DNA from 2 places in the Arthrobacter sp. StoSoilA2 genome. Region 1 is predicted to be linked to the other one. Evidence: riboswitches for the same ligand, from Rfam matches in the RefSeq annotation. Region 1 holds a riboswitch; the other holds the start of a gene.
What was found. A riboswitch is a leader RNA that binds a small molecule or an ion and turns the genes downstream of it on or off. The one in region 1 is predicted to bind cyclic di-AMP.
Positions count from the first base shown of each region.

Region 2: it holds a riboswitch for cyclic di-AMP, as region 1 does, so the genes downstream of both, LDN82_RS04945 (C40 family peptidase) here and LDN82_RS20845 (hypothetical protein) in region 1, are expected to answer to the same signal.

Region 1 is NZ_AP024643.1:4,565,187-4,572,399, forward strand. It holds gene LDN82_RS20820 (maleylpyruvate isomerase family mycothiol-dependent enzyme) at 1-46, shown strand, start outside; gene LDN82_RS20825 (alpha/beta hydrolase) at 43-849, shown strand; gene LDN82_RS20830 (DUF6480 family protein) at 974-1,261, shown strand; gene LDN82_RS20835 (ATP-dependent DNA ligase) at 1,341-2,408, opposite strand; gene LDN82_RS20840 (hypothetical protein) at 2,456-2,689, shown strand; cyclic di-AMP (ydaO/yuaA leader) riboswitch at 2,819-2,970, shown strand; gene LDN82_RS20845 (hypothetical protein) at 2,973-4,358, shown strand; gene LDN82_RS20850 (AEC family transporter) at 4,604-5,524, opposite strand; gene LDN82_RS20855 (helix-turn-helix domain-containing protein) at 5,668-6,882, opposite strand; gene ald (alanine dehydrogenase) at 7,091-7,213, shown strand, end outside.
Region 2 is NZ_AP024643.1:1,044,330-1,051,542, forward strand. It holds gene LDN82_RS04910 (helicase-associated domain-containing protein) at 1-140, opposite strand, end outside; gene LDN82_RS04915 (hypothetical protein) at 228-443, opposite strand; gene LDN82_RS04920 (cold shock domain-containing protein) at 700-1,083, shown strand; gene LDN82_RS04925 (DUF3027 domain-containing protein) at 1,092-1,730, shown strand; gene serC (phosphoserine transaminase) at 1,815-2,945, opposite strand; gene LDN82_RS04935 (metal-dependent transcriptional regulator) at 3,250-3,945, shown strand; cyclic di-AMP (ydaO/yuaA leader) riboswitch at 4,135-4,376, shown strand; gene LDN82_RS04940 (M23 family metallopeptidase) at 4,381-5,211, shown strand; cyclic di-AMP (ydaO/yuaA leader) riboswitch at 5,336-5,520, shown strand; gene LDN82_RS04945 (C40 family peptidase) at 5,525-6,253, shown strand; gene LDN82_RS04950 (NlpC/P60 family protein) at 6,352-7,104, shown strand.

The DNA of each region.
Region 1 (7,213 bases):
AACCGGCCCCGGGGCTCCGGTATTCCTGGAACAGGCCCGGCCTTGACGGGGCGCCGAAGCAAGCGGAGCACGCTGCTGTCTGCCGACGTCGAGGCCCGCGGTCTAGGTGGTCGGATTCTCTGGACGGAGGGCTCGCCTCCTCCGGGGACGCATGGGAGCGCGCAGCCCGCTTACATCCTTATCCACGGCATCGGCGTCTCGCACCGCTACCTTGCGCGCCTTCACGGCGTCCTGGCAGCGGGCGCACCCACCTTCTCGCTGGACCTTCCAGGTTTTGCGGGTACTCCCAAGCCCGGGCGGCAACTGTCCGTGGAAGACTACGGCGCGTTCATCGCAGAAGCACTGAAGGCCTGCGGCATCGAGTCGTACATCCTGGTAGGACACTCGATGGGCGTGCAGTTCGCCATTGAAGCGGCCCTCCATGCGCCTGAACGCGCCTTGCATCTTGTCCTCATGGGTCCCGTGGTTGACTCACGCCACAAGAACGTGGGGCGGCAGTCGCTTGCCCTGTTCCTGGATGGCCTTCTCCGCGAAAGCCCATCGTCCAACTGGATCGTGATCACGGACTACCTGCAATGCGGGCCCCGCTGGTACCTCACCGAGTTGCCGGTAATGATGAAGTACCCGACCGAGAAGCAGTTGGCCAAAGTCCGGACTCCCGTGCTGGTGCTTCGAGGGAGCCGCGATCATGTGGCCGGGCCGGAGTGGGCGCTTAAGCTCTCCCGCGCGGTGCCCCAAGGGCGCCTCGTTGAAATCCCCGGAGTTGGACACGTCGCCCAACACATGCGGCCGAAGGCCGTGGCCGACGCCATCATGAGCTTCGTCGCTGCCACCTCCCGCCAGAGTTAGGCACTGATGCAAGCACTGATGCACGACGGCGGAACCCGGCGTGGGTGCCCCTTGTTGGGTTTGCGATCTGGAGACTAGGCTGGCCGGGCAAGCACAATAGTAAGTTTGCTTAGGAAGGGTGACCATGACCAGCTATGACCCTGAGGACGATCCCCGGACCTTCGGAGTTTCCGGCGACGCCGAGCCAGCCGACACGACAGGCGACACCGCTGGCGTCACTGCCGGCGACACCGACGATGTCCACACGGATCCCGACATGCGCCAGGACGAGGACGACGATCCTGCAGCTTCCGCCAACCCCGATCCCCTGGACGGCAACGTCACGGGACTTGAGCCTGGAGGCGGCGTACCGCCGGGCGAAACCCCACCCGCGGAGGGCAGCATGAGCAGCGACCAAGGACACGAAGAGTAGCTCGTCCCCAAGCCGCTATCCCGTCGATGGCCAGCAACGTATCAGCGGCCCAGCAACGTATTAGCGGGGGCAACTCCGGTTACGGCAGACTCAGTATCTCCCCGAGGTCATAATCAGCTGGCTCCTCCAGCTGCGAATAGGTACAGCTCTCCGGAGTCCGGTCCGGCCGCCATCGACGAAACTGGGTGGTGTGCCGGAACCGGTCGCCTTCCATGTAGTCATAGGCAACCTCGATGACGAGCTCGGGCCGAAGGGGAACAAAGGAGAAGTCCTTGCCGCCGCTCCACCGGCTTTGCGCGCCCGGCATCCGGGAACCAGTAGCGGCGGCATCTCCTTGGTCGGCCCACTGACCCCAAGGATGCTCGCTGAACTCCGTCTGGTATGGCTCAAGTTCAGCCACCAGGCTTTCGCGCTTGGCCATGGGAAATGAAGCCACCACCCCCACGTGCTGCAGCTGACCGGCGTCGTTATACAGCCCAAGCAGCATCGACCCGACAACCTTTCCCGTTTTATGCCAGCGGAATCCGGCCACCACGCAGTCCGCGGTCCGTTCATGCTTGGTTTTGAACATGACGCGCTTATTCGGTTGATACGTCCCCTCGAGCGGTTTGGAAAGTATGCCGTCAAGCCCAGCACCTTCGAGCTGCACGAACCACTCCTGTGCTTGATCAATGTCCGTCACCGCCGGTGTTACGTAAACGGGCGCCTCAGCCTTGGCCAGTGCCTTCTCCAAGGCGGCGCGACGCTCGGAAAACGGCTTGTCCATGAGGTTCTCGTCTCCCAGGGCTAGGACGTCGAATCCGATGAAGGAGGACGGGGTGCTTTCGGCCAGCATCCGCACACGACTGTCGGCGGGATGGATGCGCTGCTGAAGACCCTCGAAGTCGAGCCTGTTCCCGGTTATGAGGACGATCTCGCCGTCGATCACGCATTTGTCCGGGAGATTCTTCCGAAGGGCTTCCACCAGCTCAGGGAAATACCGTGTCATAGGACGTTCGTTTCGGCTACCCAGGATGATCTCATCGCCATCTTTGAAAACGATGGTCCTGAACCCGTCCCACTTTGGCTCAAAATGGCCCACATCAGGGATCGAAGGAACAGACTTGGCAAGCATGGGCGAAATGGGCGGCATCACTGGGAGGTCCATACGACTATGTTCTACCTGCCGCCCGCGGCGGAAGCTAGTCTTGGGCCATGGATATCTTGGCCGTACTAGTGGCAGTGCTGGCAGCACCTGCCCTCATTGCGGCCCTTTGGTTCTGGGTCTTGCGCCAGAACAGCAAGGGTAAAGTCCGGCGCGGCGCCACGGGTGGGATGCTTGGTGTGGCCGACGAAATTTTCCGACCCGAGACCCATTACGCACACCAAGTCCAAAGGATCCAGTACGAGCTGCCAGCCCCGGCTCCGGCCCCGGAGCCTAAGTCCTAACGGGCCTTCGAGCCGGAAGGCGTCCCGCCCGTTACATTAATGTGACTTTGCTATGCCGCTCATGTACCGTCGAAGAGCGACCCTCATCTCCGCTGGGCCGCTTCCGGGTTGACGCCGAGCTCTGCCGCAAACCGGAATCCGCCAGACCCGCGGCAGAGACGGGGGACCCAGAGTTCCCGGGCCTGATTTTTCCCTAGGCCCTTGGGGTGAAGCCGCCATGTGCGGCCGGACGGCCTCGTCCGAACCCGACAGCTAACCTCGCAGGCGTTGAGAGGCAACCACCATGTCCCCAACCATGGATCAGCCGCGCCGCGCCCAAATAGCGCGCGAGCGTACCCAGCCAACCGGACGCCGTCGGGCCCAACCCAGCGGATCCTCCACCAGCACGCCGGAAGCAGAAGCAGGTTTAGCAGGCGCGACGCCGGAACCCGCCACTGCTTCTATTCCCGCTTCTGCTTCCAATCCCCAAACGGCGGCACCCACCACGCGCGCGGCCGCTCGGGCGGCAGAGCGTGAACGGGCAGCCCAGGCAGCTATTTCTGCTGAGACAGTCCCCACTGAAACTGCTCCAGCAGAAACAGCACCAGCGGATTCTGCAACAGCGGACTCTGCTCCGGCGGACCCTGCTCCCGTTGAGCCGGCAACTGCTGCGATTCCAGCTGTTCAGGCGCCCGAACCCGTCGCGCCCGAACCCGCAGCGAATCCCGAACCTGCCACCGCTGCCATCCCGACCGTTCAGGCGCCCGAACCGGTCGCGCCCGAACCCGCAGCGAATCCCGAACCTGCCACCGCTGCCATCCCGATCGTTCAGGCTAAGAGCCCCGCACAGCTTGCCGCAGCCGCGACCGCCGCCTCTGGTCTCGCAAGCCGGAAAGCCCTTCGCGCACAGGAATCCGGGAGCGGTACGGCCCGAAAGGCGGCAACTGCTGGCGAAACCCCGGCAGGCGGCGCCCCTGCCTTCGGAGCTTCGTCCCTGGGAGCTTCGTCCTTGGGTGGGTCATCCTTCAGCCATGAACCACACGCCGTGCTCACCAAGGCCGCATCGGTCAAAACAATGGGCCAGCGCATGGCGGTCGTCGCTGGGGCCTTGGGCTTGGTATTGACCGTTGGCACCATGAGCCAGGCCTTCGAGCTTCCCTTCTTCGGGCAGGAAACGCCGGCCCAGGAAGCAAGCGACGCAAAGACGGGTAGCGACAGCAGGCAGTCAACTTCGGCTACCCCTGCACCCAGCTCGTCATACGCCAGCGCCTCCGCGTCGTCGGCCACCAGCGAGGCCGGAAAGCCGGCAACCGTAGCAACGCAGTCGTCAGGAGAGGCACCCGACCAGGCGCCGTCGTCGTCCCTTCCGACTCCGCAAGTGTCACTCGCGGATCCTGTTTGGGTGCCTTCGGCAGTCCCGTCGGCTGTTGTTCCCGTCCCGGGCGTGACAACTCCTGTTCCAACCCAGCCGGCCCCGAGCCCGGTTCCGTCGGACACGGTCACCACCCCACCTGCCACGACGACGCCGACCCCCACCGGCACTCCGGCACCTACTCCGGCACCCACTCCAACACAGGCTCCGGCGCCAAAGCCAAAGCCGACCGGCAGTCCCAGCACCACCACACCGTCCAGCGATTCACCCCTGGACCTGGACGGCATACTTGACGGCGCCACAGGGATCTTGAAATGAGCACGCGGCTTCCCAGGACCAGCGCGCACGTCGGATGGCATGGCCGGTACTGCAGCAGCAGCCGCACTGCCACCTTCCGCAATCGGATGGGCCGCTGGAGCTGCCAGCGGTTGCGCCGGGCCTAAGGAATCACAGGAACCGGAATCACGACAACAAGATGAGGCGGGCACCCGACCCTGAACTGCTCCACCCGGGTGCCTGCCTCTTTTGTTTCGTGTGTCGCTTTTTCCCGGCCTCGATCGCTTCTATCCAAGCAGCCACGCAACCATAACCAACGCCCCGATGCACAGGACTGTTGTACAGAGGATGACATCCCGGGCCATTGTCATCCCGCGTCCGTAGGGAGAAGCGAATAGGAAGACGTTCTGTGCGGTTGGCAGTGCGGCCATGATGACGCTGGCCAAGAGGTGCTGACCCTCCAAGCCGAACACGAAGCGCCCCAGCGCCCAGACCACCACTGGCATGCCAGCCACCTTCAAGGTGGTGGCAACTACGGTCTCCACGCGGCCATCGCCCTTTTGGAGCGGCGCCTTGCCAGCCAGCGACATGCCAAAAGCCAGCAGAACCATGGGGACGGCCGCGCCGGCCAGCATATCGATGGGTCTCTGAACGAGCTCCGGAGCCTCCCACCCGGTCAGGGCCATCACCACCCCCAGGCCCGAGGCGATAATCATGGGATTGGAGAAAGGCTGCAACAGCATCCGTTTCCACGAGATTCTTGTGCCGCCCGCCACGCCCAGGACGCTCAGGTAGAAGGGCGCCATGATCAGGAGTTGAACCAGAAGGACTGGAGCAACGTGCTGCGCCGTGCCCACTGCATACAGGGAAACAGGAATACCGATGTTGTTCGCGTTGGCATAACTGCTTGCCATGGCACCAACCGCCGTTTCCGCGACCGGCCGCCGGAAGAACAGAAAGCTCAGCAAACAATAGAGAAGGCCTATGACGGTTGCTGACAGGAGCGCAAGAGGGGCGTCGACGCCGAAGGCGGCACGAATGTCGCTTCCACCTACCACCGTGAACAGCAGTGCAGGATTGGTGATGTAGAAAGCCGTCCGGGTCAGTGCGCTTTGTACATCCGGGGCCAGCACTTTGTAGCGGGCGGCGAAGTAACCCACCGCGATGACCGAGGCGACGATGAGGATCCCCGACACAACGCCGCCCACAGTGCTCCTAAGAATTCGTCAGAAACCGTTTTCTCAGCGTAAGTGACGCCTGGAGGACTGTCCAATTCCGGCCGTTCCGCAGCACACGTTCTACAACACTCGGCGGCCCAAAACACTTGGCGGCCTGAAACCCTGGATATTCGCTAGATCCGGGGCCGCGAAGCCCAGCGCTGTGCCTTCAGTGCAGCGTGCAACTCGAGCCTGATGGCCCCGCTCAACGGATCAGCTCCGATGAGTTGGCGGATCCGGCCAAGGCGGTTGTAGATGCTGCTCCTGTGCAGATGAAGTTTCGCTGCGACGTCCTGCACTGAGCTGTCGTTGTCATAGAGCAGTTCCAGCACGGGCAGGAGTTCGCCGTTCTTGTCCTGGTCCTCCAACGTCCGGAAATGAACGGAACCCGTGTCATCCCAACCGCCCGGCGCCTGAAGACGATCGAAGAGTTGATACACGCCCACCGCCCGGCTCTCCACCAATTCCCCCAGGGGCGGATCCACGGCTGCGGCCTGGGCTGCCACTTTCGATTGCCTGTAGGCGCCCGCCAGTTGCCGGATAACCTGGAACGGCTCACTGATGCCCAGGATCACCCGGTCCACTTTGCGGCCAGCCCGCTTTGCAAGCTCCAATTGATAGTGCACCAGAACCTGGGCGTGATCAGCCCGGCCACCGGATTCGCGGAACAGGACAACGGAATGGGTCTCCGTCCCGGCGCTGAACAGCGCGGCGTTGACACCAATGGTGGACTGCAACGCTGCTGTTCGGTGCGTTAGCGTTGCGGCAATGGGGTCGACGTCGGTTCCGCCGCCATCCGCGTCCAGGATGGTCACCAGTTGCCAAGGACCGCGGCCTTGGATCTCCTTCCAACCGGCCACCGCTGCCACTGCATTCGATTCGCCTGTGCAGGCCGCCAGAAACTCCTGCTCCCGCCTCCTTCTGAACTCCGATTCCGCGGTGTTTGAGTCCAGCAACAAAGCAGCCAACAGGTCCAGTTCGTCACGTACGCCGGGCAGTTCGGCGAGTATCGCCGTCGCGGTTTGCTCCTCAAGGTCCTGCTGCACCCACAAGTAGCCCACCCGGAAACCGCGCACCAGCAGCGGGACGCAAACGCGGCCGAGCATGCCCAGCTCGTCGTTCGCCGGAACAACAACCGGGCGCACCGCCGTCGCGATGCCGTGGGAGAGCTGCCAGGCACTGACATCGCTGGGCACGCGTTTGCTCAGGAGGAAGTTCACCCTCACGCGGTCTGCGTGCGATTGGTTGGAACTGTAGGCGAGGAGGACGCCGTCGAGGTCTTCCAGGGACAGCCCCCTGCCAAGCTTGAGCGCCACGCGTTCAACGATCTCCTCGACGTCCTGCTGCATCCAGAAAGCGTACCAACATCAGGCGACACCTGACGCCCCAGACCTCGACAAATGTCGAGGCGCATAGCAAAAGTTCCTTGAATTTCCGCGGTTTCCATTCAGGCGGGCTACAAGATCCATGTCGCCTGCCTCACAGCCGGATTTATTCTGGAATCACAGCCCACAGCAAATATCCGGCCGAAAAAGCCGCAAACGATGGAGCCAGCAAATGATCATCGGCGTCCCCAAAGAAATCAAGAACAACGAGTTCCGCGTAGCCATCACGGCCGCAGGTGTCCACGAGTTCCGCACTCACGGACACACCGTTCTGGTTGAGCGGGGTGCGGGCCTG
Region 2 (7,213 bases), 1.4 Mb from region 1:
CGCGCACTTGCCCTGGCTGCCAAGGCAGCGAAGTCCGGGGCCATGGGAGAAATCAGGTCGGGTCGCGCGGCAAACAAGGCCCGCAGCGAATTGTCGCTGCGCGCTTCCAGTTCCTTGCTGAGCGCGCGAATGAGGGACATCAATCCAACGTTACCGCCACCGGGCCGCTCGTGCGTGGCCAGGGCAAAGCTGCCCCGGTTGATTTGCTATTGACGGTGCTTCATTCGCTACTGCCGGCGCCGTTGACGGATGGCGTCCAACACCAGGACCACTGCAAGCATGAAGGCAACCGGCAGCCCATAGAGGGCGGTGGACGTGATCCACACCGGCGCAACTCCACTGTTAAAGGCGATGGCCATGACCGCGCCAACTGCGGCCAAGGACAGGACGGCGATCATGGCGGCAACGATCATGAGGGGGCGGCGGTAACCCGGGGAAGTCATGCGCCTAACGCTAGCAGCAGGGCCACACGGACCAGGCCCATGGGCAACCGCGCCGCAAGCGTGAAGCAAAGGCGCCGCACCGCGTGAAGCAAAGGCGCCGCAAAGCGGCGGCAAAGCATGAATAGGTGGTCCGGCAGGATAACCTTGAAGTAACAGACCAACACGGACCGTGCTGTCTCCCTCGATCCCGCAAATCCCTGCGGATGCGGTGGCGGCACGACGTGTCTCCACAGCAAGAACGAAGAAGGTTGATTACGTGCCCACCGGCAAGGTCAAGTGGTATGACAAGGAAAAAGGCTTCGGATTCCTCGCGGCTGAGGACGGCCAGGAGGTATTCCTGCCCAAGACGTCACTGCCCGCAGGCGTAACCGAGCTCAAAGCCGGTACGCGTGTGGAATTTGGCGTGGCAGATGGCCGTCGCGGTGCCCAGGCATTGGGCCTTCGGGTCCTGGACAAGACGCCCTCCATCGCCAAGGCCAAGCGGATGAACGCCAAGGACCTGGCGCCGTTGGTGCAGGACCTCGTGACCGTGCTGGATAACCTGTCCGGTACTTTGTCTTCCGGCAAGTACCCCGAAGGCAACAAGGCCAAGGCCATCGGTATGGCTCTGCGCAAGGTTGCCGACGAGCTGGAAGCCTAGGAACCGCGATGACTTCGGAATCCGCACAGGACACACAGGCCGGAAGGGACGCACAGGCCAGCCCTGGGGCCGTCACTTCTGCCGCCGACGTCCCTGTCACCGGGGGGAATCCTGTCAACGGGCAAGCCCCTGAAAACAGCGACACCCCTGCGCGGAAGCCGGTCGCAGCGAAGCCGCGGGCAGGCATCCCGGTGTGGCGCACTGGCAAGCCGGATGCGTTCCTGGCCGCCGCCGTCGACGTCGCGCGGGAAGCGGTGGAGACTATCGCGAACCCGGGCGAGGTAGGTGCCCACGTAGGCGCAAAGTCCGAGGGCGACCGCGTGGTCACGCACTTGTTCGAGTCCAAGCTTGCCGGATACGGCGGGTGGCAGTGGTATGCCGTGATCACGCGCAATTCCCGGTCGAAGATCGTCACAGTCAGCGAGCTGGGGCTCCTGCCCTCCGAGGATTCCATCCTTGCCCCGGAATGGGTCCCGTGGGCAAAGCGTGTCCGCCCGGAAGACGAGACACCCTTGGTGGAGGAGACGGTGGAGGAAGTGTCCGAGGAAGCCGTGCAGGCCGAGGAAGACGCTGCCGCCGAAGCCGCCGATCCTGACGCGGTGGATAACGACGACGATGACGACGACGTCGCCCGCCTGGGCGATTAACGGCAGCGGCGCCGTCCGGGAAGAACCCTGACGACGCCGTTTCCTGCCCCTGCGCGGAATTCCGCGGCAGTTACTTCTTCAGATTTATTTCTTGAGTTCGCCCACGACGTAGTCGATGCTGGCGAGCAGGGCCGAGATGTCGTCCGGTTCAATAGCGACGAACGTGGCAATGCGAAGCTGGTTTCGTCCAAGCTTGCGGTACGGTTCGGTGTCCACGACGCCGTTGGCACGCAGGATCTTGGCGATAGCCGCTGCGTCGATGGAGTCATCGAAGTCGATGGTGGCGATGACGTTGGAGCGGTCCTCAGCCTTCGCGACGAACGGTGTTGCGTACTCGGACGCCTCGGCCCAGGAGTAAATGCGGCTGGCAGAGTCTGCCGTGCGCTTGCTGGCGAAGTCCAGTCCACCATTGCTGTTGAGCCACTGCACCTGCGCATCCAAAGTCACCAGCGTGGACAGTGAAGGTGTGTTGTACGTCTGGTTCAGTTTGGAGTTGTCGATAGCGGTCTGCAGGTCCAGGAAGTCCGGAATCCAGCGGCCGCTGGCCTTGATCCGGGCCGCGCGCTCCAACGCTGCCGGGGAGAACAGGCCCAGCCACAGGCCGCCGTCAGAGGCGAAGTTCTTCTGCGGGGCGAAGTAGTAGACATCCGATTCGGCGACGTCGACGTCCAGCCCGCCGGCGGCTGACGTGGCGTCCACCAGGACGAGCGAACCGGCGTCGGCGCCTTCGACGCGCTTTACAGGGGCTGCAACACCGGTTGACGTCTCGTTCTGGGGCCAGGCATAGACGTCAACCCCGGCCTCCGCCTGGGAGACCGGCCGCGTGCCGGGCTCGGACGTGATGATGGAGGATGCATCCAGGAAGGGGGCTTTGTTGGTGGCCGCGGCAAACTTGGAACCGAATTCACCGAAGGAAAGGTGCTGGGCCTTTTTCTCAACGAGCCCAAAAGCTGCTACATCCCAGAAAGCAGTGGAACCGCCGACGCCGAGGACAACCTCGTAGCCCTCGGGTGCACGGAAGAACTGGCTGAGTCCTTCGCGGACCGAACCCACCAGGTTCTTGACCGGCGCCTGACGGTGGGACGTGCCAAGAATGGTGGTCGATGCGGCAGACAGGGCCTGGACCTGTTCCGGGCGGACCTTGGACGGTCCCGCGCCGAAGCGTCCGTCCTTGGGCAGCAGGTCGGCGGGAATAGTGATGCTGTTGTCGCTCACGTGTGGCTCCAATGGGTATCGGTTAGAGAGGGGGAGGTGGGCAGGTGGCATCGGCTGCCCCTTCGACTCCCTCATTCTGCCTGACCGGGCCCACCGTCAGGAATCTGCGGGTGTCATAGTCCGCCACGTGGAATGCCGGACCACCACAGGCATTCCGGCCCAGGGAAAAATTATCCAGAGTAATTCCAAATAAGCTAGGCTTGGATTGACGTTCCGGAGGTGTCGGTTGCACACCGTCCACCTTGGCTGGGACGCGGTACGGTGGAGATTACGCAAGAAATGCGTTCGAGGAGAGCTGAGCTGGATGACGGATCTGATCGATACCACTGAGATGTATCTTCGGACCATTTTGGAGCTTGAAGAAGAGAACATCGTGGCTCTTCGCGCACGCATCGCGGAGCGTCTGCGGCACTCGGGTCCCACGGTTTCCCAGACCATTGGACGCATGGAGCGTGACGGCCTGGTGATTGTGTCCAACGACCGCCACCTGGAGCTGACCGAAGTCGGGCGCAAGCGGGCCACCGAGGTCATGCGGAAGCACCGCCTTGCCGAGAGGCTCCTGGCGGACGTCATTGGTCTGGACTGGGCATACGTTCATGACGAAGCATGTCGCTGGGAACACGTCATGAGCGAACGGGTGGAACGGCGGCTCTATGAGTTGTTGGAGCACCCCACAGAGTCACCATATGGCAATCCTATTCCGGGCTTGGAAGCCCTTGGCGGCCTCGCCAACAAGCCTCTTTCCCGCGTGGACGTGAACCTGCTGCATGCGATGGACGGGTACGCTGCCGATTCGCGTGTAGTGGTCAGCCGGCTTGCTGAACCCATCCAGGTTGAGCCCGAGCTCCTCACCCAGCTCGATGAAGGCGGAATTCGTCCTGGCGCAACCGTCTCCTTGGAACGGGTGGGGGAGTACATCTCCGTCCGCGTTCCGGGCATTGAAGGAGCACTGGAGTTGCCTCCCGAGGTCGCTGCGCACGTCTTCGTCGCCGTCAGCTGACTCTGACTTGCCCTGACCACGGGAGTGTCGGATCTCACTTTGTGGTGGTTGGCGCGCGTGTGACCTGCGGCTTTCCGCGACTGATGATATGGAGCACCCGCAACACGGTCGTTTTGGAAAGATAACGAATTTATTACTGCGGGCTTTAATCACCTATAGTTATCTACTAGCGCCGATACCAAAGCGTTACCTGATCTGGAGCCGAGCTCTGCCAGCAGATCAGGTGTGTCATCAACTACTGGCAGAGGCGGGGGAACCACAAGCGGCTGCCTAAAGAAGCAGCCTTGGGGTGAAGTCCGCAGCAGAAGTGCCTACTAACGCAAGTCCTTCCGGGGATACCTGTGTGCCGTTTGCGCTTCGTGCGGACCGGGTCTTTGAACTCTCTGACCCGAATCCGACAGCTAACTTCGCAGGCTTTCCAGAGAGGAACAGAGTTTGACATCGCAGAACGTCAGGGGCCGTCGCCGTGCGTCCGGCCCCACTGCTGAGCTGCGGCCAGCCCGCGCCGCAATGGAGATCCGGCCACGCGACACCCCGCGTCAGGTGCGCCGCCGTAAGAGCCCGTTGCGCCAGGTAGCCGACTTCGCGTCAGCCAGTGGTGTAGGGCAGAAGGCCGGTGTCGCGCTTGCAGCCACCGGACTTGCCCTGACTGTAGGTCTGCCTGCCACAAGCCCCGTCATGGCCACGTCGGAATCGGGCCAGACCGAGGCGGCGCTCTCCGTGCCCGGTGGCAGCCAGCCCGAAGTTTCTGCAGCAGCCTCTGCCAAAATCGATTTCAGTCGTGCCGCAGTGGCCACAGCCGCTGACCCGGACGGCAAGCTCAAGCAGCTGTTGAGCGCCCAGTCAGCGGGGAGCATTCAGCGTGCTTCCTCACTTGGCACCTTGGGAAGTCCTCTGGACAAGCTGGTCACGGCATCGCCGTTTGGCTACCGCGTCAGCCCCCTTACCGGCGGCACCGGTGACTTCCACCGTGGCCAGGACTTCGTGGCCCAGTGCGGAACCGCCGTCCACGCCGCCGCTGCAGGCAAGGTCACGTTCGCCGGGTGGCATGAGTACGGCGGAGGCAATCGCGTTGTGATTGATCACGGCAACGGCCTTGAGACCACGTACAACCACCTGTCGTCCTTCAACGTCAAGGTGGGGCAGACTGTCAGCCGCGGCGATACCGTCGCGCTGAGTGGCACCACAGGAGCATCTACCGGCTGCCACCTCCACTTCGAGGTCCAGGTAAACGGCGAAGTCGTAGATCCCATGGGCTGGCTCTGAGCAATTTGATGGTTGTCTCTCGCATCCATGACACGCCCCGTGACCTGAATGTGACATTCACGAACATCTGTTGTACCGTCTAAAGCGCATCGGCTTTTTAGGGGGCCGGTGCACTTGAGTGGATTGCCTAGCTCTGCCACCACTCGAGGTCCGTTCGCAAAAATCGTCTGGCAGGGGCGGGGGAACCAATTTTGGTCTTCGAGTCAGAAGACCTTGGGGTTAAGTCGCAAAAGCTTCCTTGAAGCCGCGCGGCCGGATGACTCCCATCCGAATCCGACAGCTCACCTCGCAGGCATTGGGAGAGGCTACCTTCGTGTCATCACGCACTACCCCTGCGCGCCATCGCGCCGAATTGGTTCGCACGAACCCGTTGAACACCCTTTCCAAGGCTGTCTCAACCAATGCAGGCACCGTAGGCCGCCAAGCCGCCGTTCTGGCCGCAGCCTCGGGGCTCGTTCTCAGTGTTGGACTCCCGGCCCAGGCCGCTGACACCGACGTTTCGAAGTCGGAATCTTCCAGCACCCAGCAGTTGGTCGCCACCGCAGTTGTTACCGCGGAGCCCACCGCAACGGTTTCCTTCGAAAGCCCCGTTGTGGTCACCAAGGAAGCTCCCAAGGTTCAGCGGGCCTCCCAGCGCACGTCGACCGAAGACCAAGCGAACAGCACCCTCGGTGCCCTGTCCTCCAAGGCCAAGGATGCTGCTTCAAGCGCGGCAGCCTCCGGACTTGCAGCAATTGCCTACACCGGCATCGGCCACCCCTACGTTTGGGGCGGCACTTCCCCCAACGGCTGGGACTGCTCCGGATTTACCCAGTGGGTTTACGCCCAGGCCGGCATCAGCATCCCCCGCGTCAATGCCTGGACGATCATGACCCCCACCAGCACCCCTGCCCCTGGCGACCTCGTCGTTCAGAACGGCGGAGCCCACGTGGGCATCTACGTCGGCAACGGCATGATGATCAGCGCTTTGAACCCCAGCCAGGGCACGCTCCTGCACTCCGTGGCCTCCACAGGCACATCCTCGTTCTACACCCTCCGCTAGGAAATCCCATTCGGGGTAAGCCAGCATGCCCCCCAAGTGCTGGCAGCCCATAACCCGCGTGCGGTCCCAGCGTGCGCGGCTACGAAAAGAGAGTAATCATGACCAGTGCAAACAAGGTTGCACGGCATAGAGCTGAGGCCCCCAAGACCAGCTCACTTGCCGTCATTGCCAAGGCTGTCAGCGACAACGCCGGTGGCGTTGGCCGTCAGGCAGCAGTGATCGCAGCTGCGTCGGGCCTTGTCCTGACCAGCGGAGTCGCTGCAAATGCTGCGGACACCAACGTTCAGCGGGAATCTACGTCTGCCTCCACGCTTGACGTGCAGTCGGTTGCCCAGGCCACCATTGCTGCTGATTCCAGCGTTGCCATCTCCTATGAGCGCCCGGTGGTCAAGACTGAGGAAGCCCCGGCTCCCGTCGTCCAGAAGGCGGCTGCCAAGGAAGCTCCGGCTGCCGGTGGCACCGCAACTTTGGCGGTCAACGCTGACGCGTCCGCAGCCAAGGCGCCCGCTGCATCCAGCGGCCTCGGTGCAGCTATCGCTGCAGCGGCCTACGCACAGCTCGGCGTCACACAGGACTGCACCATGCTGGTGACCAACTCGCTGGCCGCGGTCGGTATTCACTTCCACGACTGGCCGGCCGGCTATCTCTCCCTCGGCCGCACGGTCAGTGCAGCTGAAGCCCAGCCCGGCGATCTCGCTTACTACGCCAACGGCGGCTATGGCGGAATGGCCCACATCGCGGTTTACGTCGGCAACGGCATGGCAGTCCACGGTGGATGGAACGGATCCACCACGGCACTGTTCAGCGTGAACGTTGGCTCCGGCCCAGTTTTCATCCGCGTCAACGGCTGATCACTTACTTTGCGGAACACCCCGTAGGCTCAGGCCGGCGGGGTGTTCTGCTTTAACCACCAGTTTTCGTGACAGCAAGAGAAGCGGGCTGCCGACACCCAAATCCGGG